3 regions of the Mesorhizobium sp. Cs1299R1N3 genome follow, and region 1 is predicted to be linked to each of the others. Evidence: riboswitches for the same ligand, from Rfam matches in the RefSeq annotation. Region 1 holds a riboswitch; each other region holds the start of a gene.
What was found. A riboswitch is a leader RNA that binds a small molecule or an ion and turns the genes downstream of it on or off. The one in region 1 is predicted to bind cobalamin.
Positions count from the first base shown of each region.

Region 2: another riboswitch for cobalamin. It lies ahead of O7B34_RS09795 (DUF1636 family protein); the one in region 1 lies ahead of O7B34_RS04410 (aromatic ring-hydroxylating oxygenase subunit alpha).
Region 3: another riboswitch for cobalamin. It lies ahead of O7B34_RS10025 (CbtB domain-containing protein); the one in region 1 lies ahead of O7B34_RS04410 (aromatic ring-hydroxylating oxygenase subunit alpha).

Region 1 is NZ_JAPYKQ010000001.1:952,666-958,021, reverse strand. Features, by position in the region: gene O7B34_RS04415 (hybrid-cluster NAD(P)-dependent oxidoreductase) at 1-645, opposite strand, end outside; gene O7B34_RS04410 (aromatic ring-hydroxylating oxygenase subunit alpha) at 711-1,958, opposite strand; cobalamin riboswitch at 2,074-2,275, opposite strand; gene O7B34_RS04405 (DUF680 domain-containing protein) at 2,771-2,977, shown strand; gene O7B34_RS04400 (DUF680 domain-containing protein) at 3,049-3,252, shown strand; gene O7B34_RS04395 (DUF680 domain-containing protein) at 3,319-3,558, shown strand; gene O7B34_RS04390 (ABC transporter ATP-binding protein) at 3,638-4,750, opposite strand; gene bglA (beta-galactosidase BglA) at 4,780-5,356, opposite strand, start outside.
Region 2 is NZ_JAPYKQ010000003.1:261,879-267,234, forward strand. Features, by position in the region: gene O7B34_RS09785 (cobaltochelatase subunit CobN) at 1-1,276, opposite strand, end outside; gene cobW (cobalamin biosynthesis protein CobW) at 1,296-2,333, opposite strand; gene O7B34_RS09795 (DUF1636 family protein) at 2,330-2,764, opposite strand; cobalamin riboswitch at 2,803-3,011, opposite strand; gene O7B34_RS09800 (winged helix-turn-helix domain-containing protein) at 3,041-4,240, opposite strand; gene O7B34_RS09805 (NADH-quinone oxidoreductase subunit A) at 4,576-4,941, shown strand; gene O7B34_RS09810 (NuoB/complex I 20 kDa subunit family protein) at 4,932-5,356, shown strand, end outside.
Region 3 is NZ_JAPYKQ010000003.1:306,683-312,038, forward strand. Features, by position in the region: gene O7B34_RS10010 (heparan-alpha-glucosaminide N-acetyltransferase) at 1-513, opposite strand, end outside; gene O7B34_RS10015 (MFS transporter) at 749-1,948, shown strand; gene O7B34_RS10020 (aromatic ring-hydroxylating oxygenase subunit alpha) at 1,953-3,122, opposite strand; cobalamin riboswitch at 3,260-3,458, shown strand; gene O7B34_RS10025 (CbtB domain-containing protein) at 3,495-3,674, shown strand; gene O7B34_RS10030 (CbtA family protein) at 3,690-4,493, shown strand; gene cobU (bifunctional adenosylcobinamide kinase/adenosylcobinamide-phosphate guanylyltransferase) at 4,486-5,001, shown strand; gene cobO (cob(I)yrinic acid a,c-diamide adenosyltransferase) at 5,003-5,356, shown strand, end outside.

The DNA of each region.
Region 1 (5,356 bases):
CGCCAGCAGCGGCAGCCGGATAGCGTCGATGCGGCCCATATGGCCATACCAGCCCTCGCGGCTCGACCGTTCCTCGATCATGAAGCCGAGCGACACGCCCGGCATGTGGCCGCCGAGCAGCTCCAGCTCCTTGCGGAAGATGATCTCTTCCGGGCGCCGCGCGCAGTTGACGAAGCCGACATCGGTCCATGGCGCGCAGTCGTTCAGCCAGCGCAGCATCGACATCATCGGCGTCACGCCGGAACCGGCCGAGATGAACAGATATTTCGCCGCCGGATGGCCGTGCAGTGAAAAGTCGCCGCTTGGTCCATAGGCCTTGACGTGCGAGCCGGGCGCCAGGTGATCGAACATCCAGCGTGTGCCGATGCTGCCCACCTGCGCCTTCACTGTCACCGCGATCGAGAATGGCCGCGACGGTGACGATGACAGCGTATAGGTGCGCATCAGCGGCCCGTCCGGTGTCGGCAATTCCAGCGTCACGAACTGGCCCGGCTTGTAGCGGAACCAGGTCTGGTTGTCGGAGCGGAAGGTGAAGGTCTTGACGTCGGGCGCCTCGTCGGTGACGCCGGTCACTTCCAGCACCTGCAGCCTGTCGTTCCAGGGCGCCATCTGGTCGAGATGGCGATAGAGGCCGAGATCCGTCATCGCATTCATCCTCTTGTCCCCTTTGTTCCGCGCATGTCCAAAACCGCCGTCTTTGGCGATATGCCTTAGGCAACGCTGCGCAGGGCCGGCCGGCCGCCTTCGGCAAGCCGTGGCCCGATGAAGGACGCGTACCACTCGACGAACTGGATCACGCCGCCCTCATGCAGCTCCGAATAGGGGCCTGGCTCGTAGGCCGGCGACAGGATGCCGAAGGCGTTTTCCTCGACGATGCGGCGATCCTGGTCGTTGGTCTCGGTCCAGACATGGGTGAGTTCCGCGAGATCGTAATCGACGCCCTCGACCGCATCCTTATGCACCAGCCATTTGGTTGTCACCGCCGTTTCCGTGGCGCTGATCGGCAGCACCCGGAAGGTGACGGCGTGGTCGCCCAGGATGTGGTTCCAGGTCGTCGGATAGTGGTAAAGCAGCAACGAACCGATGCGGTCGGTTGAAACGCTGTCGGAAAGATTCCTCTCGACCGCGCGCTTTCCCGTCATCGTGTAGCTGACGGCATCGCGCAGCAGCGGCGCGCGGGTCGCGCGATACTGGCCGGCCGGATCGATGCGGAACTTGCTCGGCAGGCCGGCCGCTTCGCATTTCGCCCAGTGCGCCAGCATCTCCGGATCGCTGTCGGCGCCTTGCACGCCGGTCACCGTCGGTGCTTCCGGGAAGGTCTTGCAGAGTTCGGGATGGTTGCCGGCGCAATGATAGCATTCGCGGTTGTTTTCCCAGACCAGCTTCCAGTTCCCCTTCTCGATGATGGTGCTCTCGAAGGCGACTTTTGCCTCACGCAGCCGGTGCGGCAAAAGGTAGGGCTCGATCATCGCCCGCATCGGCGCGAAATCGGCGGGCTCGCTGGCCAGACAGATGAAGATGTAGCCGCCAACGCTTTCGCAGGCGACGGGCTTCAGGCCGTACTGGCTCTTGTCGAACCCATCGGCCATCTGGCGGGCGAACAGCAGCCGGCCGTCGAGCTCGTAGGTCCATTGGTGATAGGGACAGACCAGTTTGGCGGCCGTGCCCTTATCACTGTTGCAGACGCGGCTGCCGCGATGGCGGCAGGAATTGTGGAAGGCGTTGATCTTGCCCTGCTGATCGCGCACCAGCACGACCGGATAATCGCCGATCTGCACGGTGATGAAGCTGCCCGGCTTGGGCAATTCGCAATCATGGCCGATGAACAGCCAGTCGCGATACCAGATCAACTCCATGTCCAGCTTGAAGTAGTCCGGGTCGGTGTAAAAGGGCTGTTCCAGCGAAAAGCCTTGTCTGCGGCTGTTCAAGAGCCTCAGCATGTCGTTGCGCGCGTCCATGTCCTGTCCTCAGTTTCAAGGACTGAACTGGTGGTGATTGAGGAAGGACTGGGCGCAGATCGGCGAAAAGCCGGACAAACACCATCCGCCTCTTGACCGCCCACCGCGATCAGTCGAGTTCTAGCGATCTCGGGCTGGTTTCCGGGCTCTGGAGTTGTCCTTGCGGACCATCGCGACACCTTCCCAGGCTTTCGCCCAGTGGTCTCCCGTTGCGACTTGAACTCCACCACCGTTGCGGGGGCAGCGCCGGAATCTGACCGGCTTCCCAATTCTCCGCTCCGTCGTCACGCAGCGGCACCTGAGATGCCCGATCTAACCACGACAGGCTTTGCGACATCGGCACGAAAGCGACATCGCATCCATGCGGCGCGACACGCATGCTGGATCGTCATGAGAGGCTTGTAGCCGCGGGAATCGCCTTCTGTCGCCAAGCCGCGCCGGCACCGTCATCGACCCTTTTGCCGGCAGCAAATAGGTTAACAGTTTCAAAAAGTGACTATTAGCAGGGACTAAAATCGAACCGAACGGTTCGTTTCTGTTGACGGTGCGTGCAAGACGCTGTGAACGCCGAGCCTCCGACACAGTTGGTGATCGAGGTGCTGCTTTAAGATAATCACTTGATATTACAAGAGAAAATAAGAGATGTGGAAGGCGCTGGTACAATTTCAAGTGGTGGAGTCATGGTCCACGCTGAACAACTTCGTGATTGGAAACGGCAAGGGTGCTCTCCCACATCGGGGCTGTCCGAACGACGCGATTTAATCCCAAGACACGCCGCTAGACGGACGGAAAAAATACTGGAGTACCAAAAAATGAAAAAGATCATTCTCACTGCCGCCGCCCTTCTGGCTGTTTCCGGCAGCGCCTTCGCTGGGAGCGACAATTACGGTTCGAACGGCGCCAACCAGCCTGCTGCCGCGGTGGACAGCTCGTACACCGCTTCCACCTCCACCAAGACGTCGGAGCCTGTTGCTCAGACGCCTGCTCAGGGCAGCGATCGCAACCTCTTCGGCCGCTAACGGCCTGTCCCCACGGACGGCGGGCTTGCCCGCCGATCCGGTGGAATTCAAGAAATTCAGGAGTGTCTAAAATGAACAAGATCCTTATTGCCGCCACCGCCGTTCTGGCCATTTCCGGCAGCGCTTTTGCCAGCGACAGCTATGGCTCCAACGGTGCCAACCAGCCTGCCGCCGCGGTGGACAACTCGTACACCGCTTCGGTCGACAAGTCGGCTCCTGCCAGCCAGGAGCCCGTCCAGCACGGCGCCGATCGCAACCTGTTCGGCAACAACTAACATCTCTTCAAGCAAGGACGGCGCGCTCAGCCCGCCCCTTGAATTCGAAAAAATCGGAGTACCAAAATGAAAAAGATTGTTCTTACCGCCGCCGCTCTTCTGATTGCCGCTGGCAGCGCCTATGCCGGCAACGACAACGTTGGCGACACCGACATCAACAAGCTGGCGACCGTCAACGTCGACACCTCGCATACGGGCTCGATCCGCAAGAGCGAATCGCCTGTCTACAAGCTGCTCAATTCGTCGGGCGACGTACAGAAGTCCGCCCCTCAGGGCGCAGACCGCAACCTCTTCGGCAACAACTAACCAGCCGTGGTGATATACAAAAGAGAGCGGCGGGCTTACCCGCCGCTCTCTTTTTGCGTTGTCGAGACAGCTTGTGGTCTCAGGCGGCTTTTGCTTCCGCTTCCTGCAGGGCGAACGACCGTCCATCCGCATCGAAGATATGAAGATCTGCGGCATTGGCGGTCAGCCGCAGCGTCGAGCCCCGCTTGACCTCGACATTGCCCGGCAACTTGGTCACCAGCGGCAGGTCGGCACGGCCGATGTCGATATAGACCAGCTGAACCTCACCGAGCTGCTCGAGATAATCGACCGTCCCCTCGAACAGATAATCGCTACCACTGGCGATCGCGAGATCTTCCGGCCGCACGCCGAAGCTTACCGCCGCTCCTTTTGCCGAAGCAGGCGTCGCGATCGGTACCGTCGCCTTGCGGCCGCCGACATGACTGACGATGGTCGGATTGCCCGTCTTGTCGACCGTCGCCGGCAGGATGTTCATGGCCGGTGAGCCGATGAACTGGGCGACGAAGAGGTTGCCGGGGTTCTTGTAGAGCTCCATCGGCGTGCCGACCTGCTCGATGTGGCCATCCTTCAGCACGACGATGCGGTCGGCCAGCGTCATCGCCTCGACCTGGTCGTGCGTGACATAGATCATGGTCGTGTTGGGCATCGATTCCTTGAGCTTGGCGATCTCGATGCGCGTGGCGACGCGCAGCGCCGCGTCAAGGTTCGACAGCGGTTCGTCGAACAGGAACACTTTCGGATTGCGCACGATGGCGCGGCCGATGGCGACACGCTGGCGCTGGCCGCCCGACATCGCCTTGGGCAGGCGGTCGAGATATTTGGTCAACTGCAGGATCTCGGCTGCCTGCCGTACCCGCTTGTCGATCTCGGCCTTGCTTTCCTTGCCGATCTTCATCGAGAAGGCCATGTTGTCGTAGACGGTCATGTGCGGATAGAGCGCATAGGACTGGAACACCATGGCGATGCCGCGCTTCGACGGCGGTACGTCGTTGACCACCTGGCCGTCGATCCTCAGTTCACCCGAGGTGATTTCCTCAAGCCCGGCGATCGAGCGCAGCAAGGTCGACTTGCCGCAGCCCGACGGGCCGACGAAGACGATGAATTCGCCCGATTTGATGTCGAGGTCGATGCCGTGGAGAATGTTGAGATTGCCGTAGGACTTCTTCACTTGTCTCAAATTGACATCGGCCATTGATTTCCTCCAGTGGTTCCTCAGATGTTTCAGCCTATGCGTCCGAACCAGGCGTCGTAACCGCCGAGTTCGACCGAACCGGTGCTCGCCTGCCCGGAAAACCCGTGTCCCGCCAAAGGTTGCAGGGTTCGGTTGCCGAGGTCAACCTTCGCCGGCCTGGCGCCCAGATTGAAAACGCAGACGACCTCCTCATTGCCCGCCCGGCGGGTGAAGGCGACGGTGTCGCCCTCGCTTTCGATGAAGGTGATGTCGCCCTTGGCCAGCGCCGGATGGGCGCGGCGGAAGGCGAGAAAGCGCCGGTAATGCTCAAGCAGGGAGGTCTCGTCGCCTTGCTGCACGTTGACCGCCTGTGACAGATGCTTGGCCGGCACCGGCAGCCAGGGTTTTGCCGCGGAGAAGCCGCCATTCCTGGCGCCGCCATCCCACACCATGGGCGTGCGGCAGCCGTCGCGTCCTTTGAATTCCGGCCAGAAGCGGATGCCGTAGGGGTCCTGCAGGTCCTCGAAGCGCAGGTCGGCCTCGCCGAGCCCGAGTTCTTCGCCCTGGTAGATGCAGACCGAGCCGCGCAGCGACATCAGCAATGCCGAGATGACCTTGAGATAGGCG
Region 2 (5,356 bases), on a different contig from region 1:
CACGCGGCGTTTGCGGAATCCCATCAACGGCATAGCCCTGTTCGCTCAAGTCCCGCAGTATGGCCAGCACGCTGGACGGCACATCCAGCCCGACCGCATAGCCGGTGCGGCCGGGAGCACTGGGATAATCGGGAATGAGGATCGCCAGCTTGCGTTCGGCGCGCGGGGTCTGCTGCAAACGGGTGAAGGCCTCTACGCGCCTAGCCACTTGCTCAACACGATCCAGTTCCGGCCGGTTGGCCAAGGCGCGGTGGCCCAGCGCCGGGTCGACATCGCTCTCGCCCTTGAAAGAGATGGCGCCGGCAAGGATGCGGCCATCGAGTTCGGGCAGCACGACATGCATGGCAAGGTCGGCGGGCGCCAGTCCGCGCTGATTGTTTTCCCATACGTCGCGGCGCGTGGTGGCGACGATGACCTGGAAGACAGGCACGCCGGCGCGGTCGAACGGGGTTTCCACGCCGGGCTCGGCGCCAGAAGCGAAAGCTGTCGCGGTGATGATGGCGGCGGGTTTCAGCGATGCGATGGCATTTTCGACGAACGCCAGGGACACCGGATCCTTGAGACTGGAAACGAAGATCGGGACCGGTGCCAGTCCCTGGGAGTGCAAAGCCTCGGCCAGCGCATCGATCGGGGCGACATCGGCTGCAAGCAGCATCGATCGGTAGAAGAGAATCGGGATGATGGGAGCGCCGGCATTTGAAAGGTCCGGCTGTTCTGCGACCCCCAATCCAGATTGATAGTAACCAGCCTTCGGCACGCTGACCGGACTGGCGACGGGCATATCCTGTCCAGCCAGGCCTGCCAGCCTGTGCACCAGGGCGCTCATATTGGCCGGGCCGCCCTCGCGGAAATAGCCGAGCAGGCCGTCGAGTTCGGCGCGCGGCAGCGTCGAGGCTTCGATCAGCCTGAGATCCTCGTCATGGCTTTCACCCGGAAGCAGCGCCAGCTTTATGCCGCGCTCGCGGGCGATTGCCGCGAGCTGGTCGCAGCCATAGCGCCACCAGTCGTAGCCGCCGAGGATGCGCACCATGATGACCTTGGCATGGCGGGCGACGCTGTCGATCCAGAGATCGACGGACATGGGATGGCGCAGGTCGCGCAGTGCGGCGAGCCGCATCGACGGCAAGCGATCGGCGTCGGCCTTCCATGCCGCCGCCAGCCCGGCGAGATCGCTGTCGGTGAAGGACAAGGCCACGATATCCGCCGGCACCTGCCGGAGGTCGACAGGCTCGGCGAGATCGTCGAGCGAGGCGGAGTTCGTGGTGAGGATGTGCATCGCGGCCCGTGCCTGAAAATCAGCCGGCGAGGATACGTTCGATCGCCGGACGGTTCAGCCCCTTGAGGCCAATGACGACGAGGCGCGAGCGGCGGTCGTCCCCGGCGGTCCAGGCCCGGTCGTAGTAATGATTGACGCGCGGGCCGACGGCCTGCAGCAGGAGCCGCATCGGCTTGCCACCAACCTCGACGAAGCCTTTCACCCGCAGCACGTTTTCCTGTTCGGCGGCGGCGGCGACGCGTCTTGCCAGTTCGTCCGGATTGGCGATCGAGGGCATGTCGACGATGAACGAGTCGAAGTCGTCATGCTCGTGGTCGAATGCGCCGTCGTGATGGGATTTGCGGTTCTCGATGTCGTCCTCGACGGCGAGACCAAGCCCGAGCAGCACCGAGGGATCGACCTTGCCGTGAGACGTCGGCACGATCTTCACGGCGCGTGCGGAGTGTTCGTTGACGATGGCGTTGGCGCGGGCCGAACCGGCGGCGTCCATCAGGTCGCTCTTCGACAGGATGATCAGATCGGCGCAGGCGATCTGGTCCTCGAACACCTCCTCGACCGGATCATCATGGTCGAGGCTTTCATCCCCGGCGCGCTGCGCCTGCAGGGCGTCCATGTCGTTGGCGACGCGACCTTCGGCAAGTGCGGGACCATCGACCACGGCGATGACGCCATCGACGGTCACGCGGCTCTTCACCGTCGGCCACTGGAAGGCCTGGACCAGCGGCTTGGGCAAAGCGAGGCCCGAGGTTTCGATCAGGATATGGTCAACCTTCGGCGTCAGCGACAGGATCTGGTCGAGCGCCGGCACGAAATCGTCGGCGACGGTGCAGCAGATGCAGCCATTGGCCAGCTCGACGATGTTTTCCGCTGGGCAGGTGTCGATACCGCAGCCCTTGAGGATCTCGCCGTCGATGCCGATGTCACCGAACTCGTTGACAATGATCGCGATACGCTTGCCGCCGGCGTTTTCCAGGAGATGGCGGACCAGAGTCGTCTTGCCGGCGCCGAGGAAACCGGTGACGACGGTGCAGGGAACACGGGAAACGGATGCGGTCATATCAAGTCTTTCAGCATGTCGAGGGGAGGGATGCGGGCCACGAGGCCGCGCTTGAGGCTATCGGGCCGGCCTCGCCAGGGAATGAGGCCGTCGCTGGAGGTGGCGAAGAGTTTCGCGCCGGTGACGAGATCGGCGCCGCTGGTCGTGGTCAGATCGCCGAAGACATAGCTCCAGCACCCGTCACGCAGGATCGCGGCGCTCAGTCGGCGTTTGCAATTGCCGAGGCATTCGACGGTGCGGATGCGGATGTTGTCGCCCGAGGCGGCCTGGCGCGTATCTTCGGCCAAAAGTTCGCCGGCCCGAGGGTGGGCGTCGGAGCCGGTCTCGTCGCGACAGGAGGCGCAGACGATGACAGTGATGCCGGCCAGGGAATCATCCCCGCCGGACGAAATGTCCGTTGTTTCAGCCGAAAAACTGCTGTCGCGATCCAAATCAGGCTCCTTGCCCGGAAAACCCGCCGGGCGATCGGATACTTGCATTCCAGACGGCAGGTCTCCTGGCTCGCGGGTCATCGCCTTTGGGTAGCCGCCTTCCCGGGACAATCCCAGTGGCTTTCGGCCTTGGCTCTTCGCTCACAGTTGCGGGGACAGCCGCGGATTTGGGATTTTTCAATCCCGCACCGCATTCCCTCTTGGCTCCTCCCTTTGCCGAGAGGAGACCGTCTGGATCCGATTTAGGCTCTTGCGGGCAGCGGTGTCAACGCGAGCTTACGACACCGTGATGTCGGACAGCGCCGGGCCCAGATCGCCGGCAGGCGTCACTTCGATGCGTTCGAGGCCAAGCCAGTCCTGCATCTGCTTCAATTCCTCGAAGAGCTGAGCGGCGGTTCCGGGCGGTGCGCAGGCCTCGGCGTAAGCGGCATGGACACGCAGGACACTTGCCGGCCGGTCTGCCTTGAGGTCGACGCGCGCAACGATCCTGTCGCCGAGCAGGAAGGGCAGGACGTAATAGCCGTATTGGCGCTTGTCGGCCGGCGTGTAGATCTCGATCCGGTAGTGAAAATTGAACAGCCGCTCTGAGCGCGAGCGCTCGAAGACAACGGGGTCGAACGGCGCCAGCAGGGCGCGGGCCTCGATCTTGCGTGGCAAACGCGCGTCTCTATAGAGGTAAGCCGGCTTGTCCCAGCCCTCGACGCGAACAGGCAGCAGTTCGCCGAGTTCGACCAGTTCCTCCAGCCGGCCTTTCATGTCGGCGGGGGAGAGTCGAAAATAGTCGCGCAGGTCGCCTGATGTCGCGATGCCGTGGGCGCGGGCGGAGATGCGCAGCAATTCACGATGCGCGTCTTCAGTTGCGGGCACCGGCGTATCGAGGATCGCCTGCGGCAGCACCCGCTCCGGCAGGTCGTAGAAGCGCTCGAAGCCGCGCCGGTGCGCCGTGGTGATGCGCCCGGCCCAGAACAGCCATTCGAAGGCGTGCTTGGCGTGGCTCCAGCCCCACCAGCCGCCGGAGCCTTTCTGGCCCTCCAGCGCGGAAGCGGCGACCGGGCCGCGTGCGACGACCTCGCGGTAGATCTTTTCTATATAGGCGGCGTGCTCGCGGCCCCATTTGGCCAGCCCCAGATACATTTCATCGCCTTGCTCGGCGCGCAGCATGCGCCAGCGCATCAGCGGGTAGGTCTCGACCGGCAGGAACGAGGCCTCATGCGCCCAGTATTCGAAGACCGTGCGCTTGCGGGTCACGGCGGCGTTGTCGAGCAAAGCGAGGGGATAGGGGCCAAGACGCGAATAGAGCGGCATGTAGTGGGCGCGAACCACCGCACTGACGGAATCGATCTGCAGCAGGCCGGTGCGGGACAGAACGCGGGCGAAGTGGCGGCGGTCGGGCGTACCGGCGGGGCGGGGATCGAGAAACCCTTGAGCGGCGAGCGCGATGCGCCGGGCGGCGGCAAGCGAGATCTTTTCCTTCATGCGGATGCGTCTCTGATGGACCTGTCTGGCGTCATTGCGAGGCGTGATTCCAGCCCATGCTAGCAGGGTTTTGGCGGCAACCCTGTCAGGAGAGAAAAGTGGAGTAAATGGCGAAGGAAATCAAACAGGAGCGTATGGGACCAGTTTCTCCCGGATTGCCGTCCAGCTCGGTGTTTTGAACAAGGTTTGACTTGCTTCGCTGGAAGTGCTGCGCTAACCCTCGCCGCGTTGCAGCATAGGCTCCTTAAAACGGTTCAGCGGTTAAACTGTCACGCTTCCGCATTAAGGTCCGGTGCTGTAATCAACGTGGATTGGCGCCAACGGAAAGCCGCTGCATGAACGCACTCCTCAGTTCGTACCTGCCCATCGTCCTATTTATCGGCGTGGCGCTGGTGGTCGGTCTGGCGCTGCTGGCCGCGCCCTTCCTGGTAGCCTACCGCAACCCGGATCCCGAGAAGCTGTCCGCCTATGAATGCGGATTCAACTCGTTCGACGATGCCCGCATGAAATTCGACATCCGCTTCTACCTGGTGTCGATCCTGTTCATCATCTTCGACCTGGAAGTAGCCTTCCTCTTCCCCTGGGCGGTGTCCTTCTCGAAGATTGGCATGCTCGGTTTCTGGTCAATGATGGTGTTTTTGGCAGTGCTGACCATCGGCTTTGCCTATGAATGGAAAAAAGGAGCGCTGGAATGGGATTGAACGACAGTTCAGGCACCCTCGTCGCGCCGAAGCCCAAGGGTATCATCGATCCCAACACCGGCAAGCCGGTGGGGGAGGACGATCCCTTCTTCCTCGAAATCAACAACGAGCTTGCCGACAAGGGTTTTCTGGTCACCTCGACCGAGGCGCTGATCACCTGGGCGCGCAGCGGTTCGCTGATGTTCATGACCTTCGGTCTGGCGTGCTGCGCGGTCGAGATGATCCACACCTCGATGCCGCGCTACGATTCGGAGCGCTTCGGTGTCGCGCCGCGCGCGTCTCCGCGCCAGTCAGACATCATGATCGTGGCCGGCACGCTGACCAACAAGATGGCGCCGGCGTTGCGCAAGGTCTACGACCAGATGCCGGAGCCGCGCTACGTCATCTCGATGGGCTCTTGCGCCAATGGCGGCGG
Region 3 (5,356 bases), on a different contig from region 1:
GGAAAGGCCAATCCACCACAGCCAGGGGTGATCGAGTGCCTCGAAGCGCAGGTAGACTGGCGCCGCGATGACCAGTGCGGCGACGACAAGCGTCAGCAGCGCCGGCAGGCGCAGGAAGGCGAGGCCAAGCAGGCTGGCGAGCGCGATCTCATGCAGGATGCCGAAGAAGATGAATCCATCCGGCGTTGCGATGCGGGTGACGACCGAGATGGCGATCGCAGCACCTGCAACCATGGCGAACCGCTTCCAGAAGGAGTTCCAGCGGATTTGCCGGCCATGGGCGAGATAGAGGCTGACGCCGACCAGGAACAGAAAGGTCGAGGCGATGCAGCGGGCGTAGATCTTCCACCAGCCGAAGGCGGTGAGACCGGGGTCGGTGTAACCGAAGAATTCCAGGTCCCAGGTGAAATGGTAGCTTGCCATCGCGATCAGCGCGATGCCGCGCAAAATATCGATGGCAACGATGCGCTTCGATGGCTCCGGAACGGGTGCGGTCGGCGTGTGGATGCTCATGGTCTCGCGATCTGATTCAGCCCCTCCAAGACGACTATCACGGTTGCACTGGATAGAAGAAGACCGGTCGCCTTGGCCTGACCGCGCGGCGGAGCCCGCGCCAGCCGCCGAATTGGGCCAGCGCGGGAAAGCCTTTGACCGGCTTCGCTTTTCGCCGGCTGTGCGTCGGTTTCCTCTTAATGGGCATGAAATGTCCACGGCAGATTTGACGCCGCGATTCTGCTTTGGGGAAGCAATGTCCACGCATGTGCGCCATCCGATCTGGCTTCCGGCCCTCAAGGCCGCGGATGCGCGCACCTTCGCCTCGCTCTACGCGGTCGAGTCCTTCGCCCGCGCCATGGTGTCGAGCGTCATCCCGATCCAGGCCTACGAGATCCTCCACAACGAGCAGATCGTCTCGATCCTCTATACCGTCGTATCCATGCTCGGCCTGTCGGTGACCTTGTTCATGCCGATGCTGATCCGCCGCTTCGCGCGGCGCTGGGTCTACACGGCAGGCGCCTGCCTGCTCGCCATCGGCTCGCTGTTCTTCGTCACCCATACGCTCGCCGGACAATTGGCCGGGATGCTGTGCCGGGTGATGGGTGCCAGTGCGCTGTCGATCACGCTCAACCTCTACATCATGGACCACATCCGCAAGACCGACTTCATGCAGGCCGAATCGCTGCGCATGGCGTGGTCGATGGTTGCCTGGACGGGCGGGCCGACGCTTGGCATTTTCCTTTATGCGCATTTCGGCATCTATGCCGCGCATGGCGCGGTGGCGGTTTTCGCCATGGCTTTGCTGGCGCTGTTCTGGACCTACCGGCTGGGCGACAACCCGTCGATCCGCCCGGGCAAGACGCGGCCGGCAAATCCGCTCGCCAACATCGGCCGCTTCGTGGCGCAGCCAAGGCTCAGGCTCGCCTGGCTGATCGCCTTCGGCCGGTCCTGCTTCTGGACGACGTTCTTCGTCTATGGACCGCTGTTCATGGTGATCACCGGCGAGGGTGAACTGGCAGGCGGCCTGCTGGTCTCGGCCGGCAATGCGCTGCTGTTCATGGCGATCTTCTGGGGCAAGGCAGGAAAACGCTTTGGCGGCAGACGCACCATGACGTTTGCCTATTTCGCGATGTCGGCGTCGCTGCTGGCGGCGGGCACGGTCGGAGCGGCAGAGCCGTTGCTGACCGGCACCTTCCTGTTGTGCGGCGCCTTCTTCACCATCGCGCTCGACGCGCTGGGCTCGACCGCCTTCATGCGCTCGGTGCGCTCCTATGAACGCGCGCAGATGGCGGCGGTCTACCGCACCTATCTCGACTTTTCCGAATTGACGCCGCCGCTTGTCTATTCGGTAGTGCTGGCCTTCTTCGGATTGGGATCGGTGTTCGTCACGCTCGGCCTGCTGGCGGCGTTTTGCGGCTTCATGACCTGGCGCTACCTGCCTAAATCCCTCTAAAAAATCAGAGCGAAAGCTCAGTATGGCGCTCGCGCACCCAATTGTGGAAGCGGTGCAAATCGTACTCCTCCGGCATCAGCACGCCGGCTGTATGGCGCATCGAGCGCAGGCCCTTCTGGTTGACCTCGCAGATCGCGGCATCCTCCTCCAGCACCTGTGTGCCGAAGGCGACGATGTTGTCGATATCGGTGGCGGCGAGCGCCTCGGGCGCGAACAGCCATTCGGCGGTCAATTCGGTCTGTTCGGGACCGAGCGGCACCAGCCGCACGGTCCTGACATAGTCGACATGGCCGACGATGAACATCGAGGGCAGGCTGGTGGCATAGGTCTGGCCGGCGGTGCGTTCCGCCTGCGTCAAGCCGGGGAAAACCGGCCCATGCGTCTGCCCATCACGCGACCATGTTTCAGCCCCGGCGCGCAGGCCGCCGGAGAATTCCGGCGCATCATTGTCGGCATGGCGCGTCCATTCGGGATCGTCATGCCGGCTCATCAGGCCGCGGCCATAGATCGGCACCAGCCGCGACAGGTCCTTGTGGACGCCCGGGCAGTGCAGGCACTCGTTGAAGTTTTCCCAGAAAATCTTCCAGTTGCAGTTCATCACCTTGCGCAGCACATGGCCTGACACCAGCGTGTCCAGCGGCCAGTTGCCGAGGTCGCCGGAGGCCGGGTCGAAGGATGACTGCGCTGAGCAGGCGGCATCTTCAGCAAGATTGACGAAGACGAAGCCCCGCCACACCGAGAGTGCAACGCGATAAAGCGGGTGGTCGGCCTTGTCGAAGCCGTCGGGCAGCGATTTCGACGGTACACGCACCAGATCGCCACGCAGCGAATACGACCAGGCATGGTACGGGCAGGTGATCAGCCGGGCCTTCAGGCGTCCTTCGCTTTCCTGGCAAAGCTGCGAGCCGCGATGCCGGCACGTATTGTGGAAGGCACGCAACTCGCCGGCGTCGTCGCGCAGCACAAGGATTTCCTGCGTACCGACGCGGAAGGTGCGGAATGCCAAAGGCTGGGCAAGGTCGGCCTCGCGGCAGACGAGCAGCCAATTTCTGTACCAGATGGCGTCGAGATCACGCTGATAGTTCTCCTGGTCCCAATAGGCCGATGAGGGCAGGGTCGGCTCGGTTCGGGTCAGGCCGCTATAGGGCTCGCGCCCGCTGGCATCAGGCTGCATGGCTGGCTTCCTGTCAGGTTGGCAGCCGACACCCGGCCATGAAGTTTGTCAATCAGGAGGGGAGCGGCCTTGCCGATACGACGCTCCTGCGCTGGCGACTGTCGGAATTTGGTTTGCCGCGCGCGGCGAATTTCCCTATAGTCACCAACGTCGTCGGTTCCTTTTTGGAGCCAAGAGGGAATGCGGTGCGGACAGGAATTCCTGTCCAATGCCGTGGCTGCCCCCGCAACTGTGTGCGGTAGTCCTCTCCATATGCCACTGAAGGTTTTCCTTCGGGAAGGTGGGGAAGGGCGCTTATCCGCGAGCCAGGAGACCTGCCGGCGACAGGAAACTGACTTCGATGCCCTCGGGTGGAGGGCGAAAGGACAAGACATGACTACCGCTTCCGTCTCCCTCGGCGCCTCCGTCTCCTCGCAGTCGCGCTTCATGCAGCTCGCGCTCGCGGCGCTGCTCGGCATGTTCGTCGTCGGCTTTGTCGGTTTCTCGCATATCGATGCGGTCCACAATGCCGCCCACGACTATCGCCACTCGATGGCATTTCCCTGCCACTAACGAGGATCTGACATCATGAATCTGTTTCGCAACGTCGTGTTCGTCGCGGCGATCGCGGGGCTCGTGGCCGGTGTCGTTCTCGCCTGCATGCAGGCCTATGCGACAGTGCCGCTGATCCTCAAGGCGGAAGTCTACGAACAGGCCGGCGGCGGCCATCACCATGACCACGCGGCTGCACCAGCAGCGAGCAACGATGCGGTGAGCACGGTCGCGCCCGCTGGGAATGCGATGAGTTCTGCCGCGCCAGCACCCGCCGAAGTCACGGCACCGGCGGAGGAAGACGAGGGTTGGGCGCCGGCCGACGGTGTCGAGCGTTTTGCCTTCAGCGTGGTTGCCAATATCGTCACCGGCATCGGCTTCGCGCTGGTCCTGGTCGCGGTTTCCGAGTTTGCCGGCGGCGTCGGCAATTGGCGCCAGGGCGTGTTCTGGGGGCTGGCCGGCTTTGCCGTGTTCACGCTGGCACCAGGCCTCGGCCTGCAGCCGGAACTGCCGGCAATGCCGGCGGCCGATCTGCTTGCGCGCCAGATCTGGTGGACGGCAACGGCCGCGGCGACGGCTATCGGCCTTGGCCTGATAGTGTTTCGCAGATCGCTGCCATTGACCATCCTCGCCGTCTTGCTGATCGTCGCCCCGCACGTCGTCGGCGCGCCGCAGCCCGACAGTTTCGAGACGCCTATCCCGGAAGGCCTGCACCATCAGTTCGTGGTGGCGGTGACGGTGACCAATCTGGTGTTCTGGCTGGTGCTCGGCGCGGTCGTGGGCGTGGTGCGCAGGCGCTTCACCGGCACGGCGACCAGCTTGCGCGACAGCTTTGCCTGATCGCGGCAAGCTGACTTTCATCATCGGTGGTGCGCGCTCCGGCAAGAGCGCGCACGCCGAAACCCTGGTGACGGCATTGCCCTCGTCATGGGCCTATATTGCCACGGCGCAAGCCTATGACGACGAGATGCATGAGCGCATCGCACTGCACCGCTCCCGGCGCGGCGAGGGCTGGTCGACCATCGACGCGCCGCTCGACCTTGCCGAAGCGCTGGAGGCCTTGCCGGATGATCAGCCGGTGCTTGTCGACTGCCTGACGCTATGGCTGACCAATCATATGCTGGCCGATCACGACGTCGAGACTGAGTGCCGACGGCTGGCCGACGTGCTGTCGCGGCCGCGCGGACCGTGGTTCGTGGTGTCGAACGAGGTCGGGCAAGGCATCGTGCCCGACAATGCGCTGGCGCGGCGTTTTCGCGACGACGCCGGCCGGCTCAACCAGCGGGTCGCCGCGGTTGCCGACACGGTGCTCCTGATGGTGGCGGGGCTACCGCTCAAGGTGAAGTGAAATGACTGACATCGACGGCAAGGATGAAGAACGCCATCGCGCCAAGATGGCCAAGCGCAAGGCCGTGCAGGACGCCGAGGTTGCGAGCAAGACGGTCGAGAAGGGGTTGCTGATCGTCAACACCGGTCCCGGCAAGGGCAAGACCACGGCCGCCTTCGGGCTGGCGCTGCGGATGCTCGGCTACGGCAATCGCGTCGGCGTCGTGCAATTCATCAAGGGCAAATGGCACACCGGCGAGAAGGATGCGTTTGCCGCCTTCGGCGACCGCGTCGTCTGGCACGCAATGGGCGAGGGTTTCACCTGGGAGACGCAGGACCTGAAGCGCGATATCGCCGCTGCCGAGACCGCCTGGGCC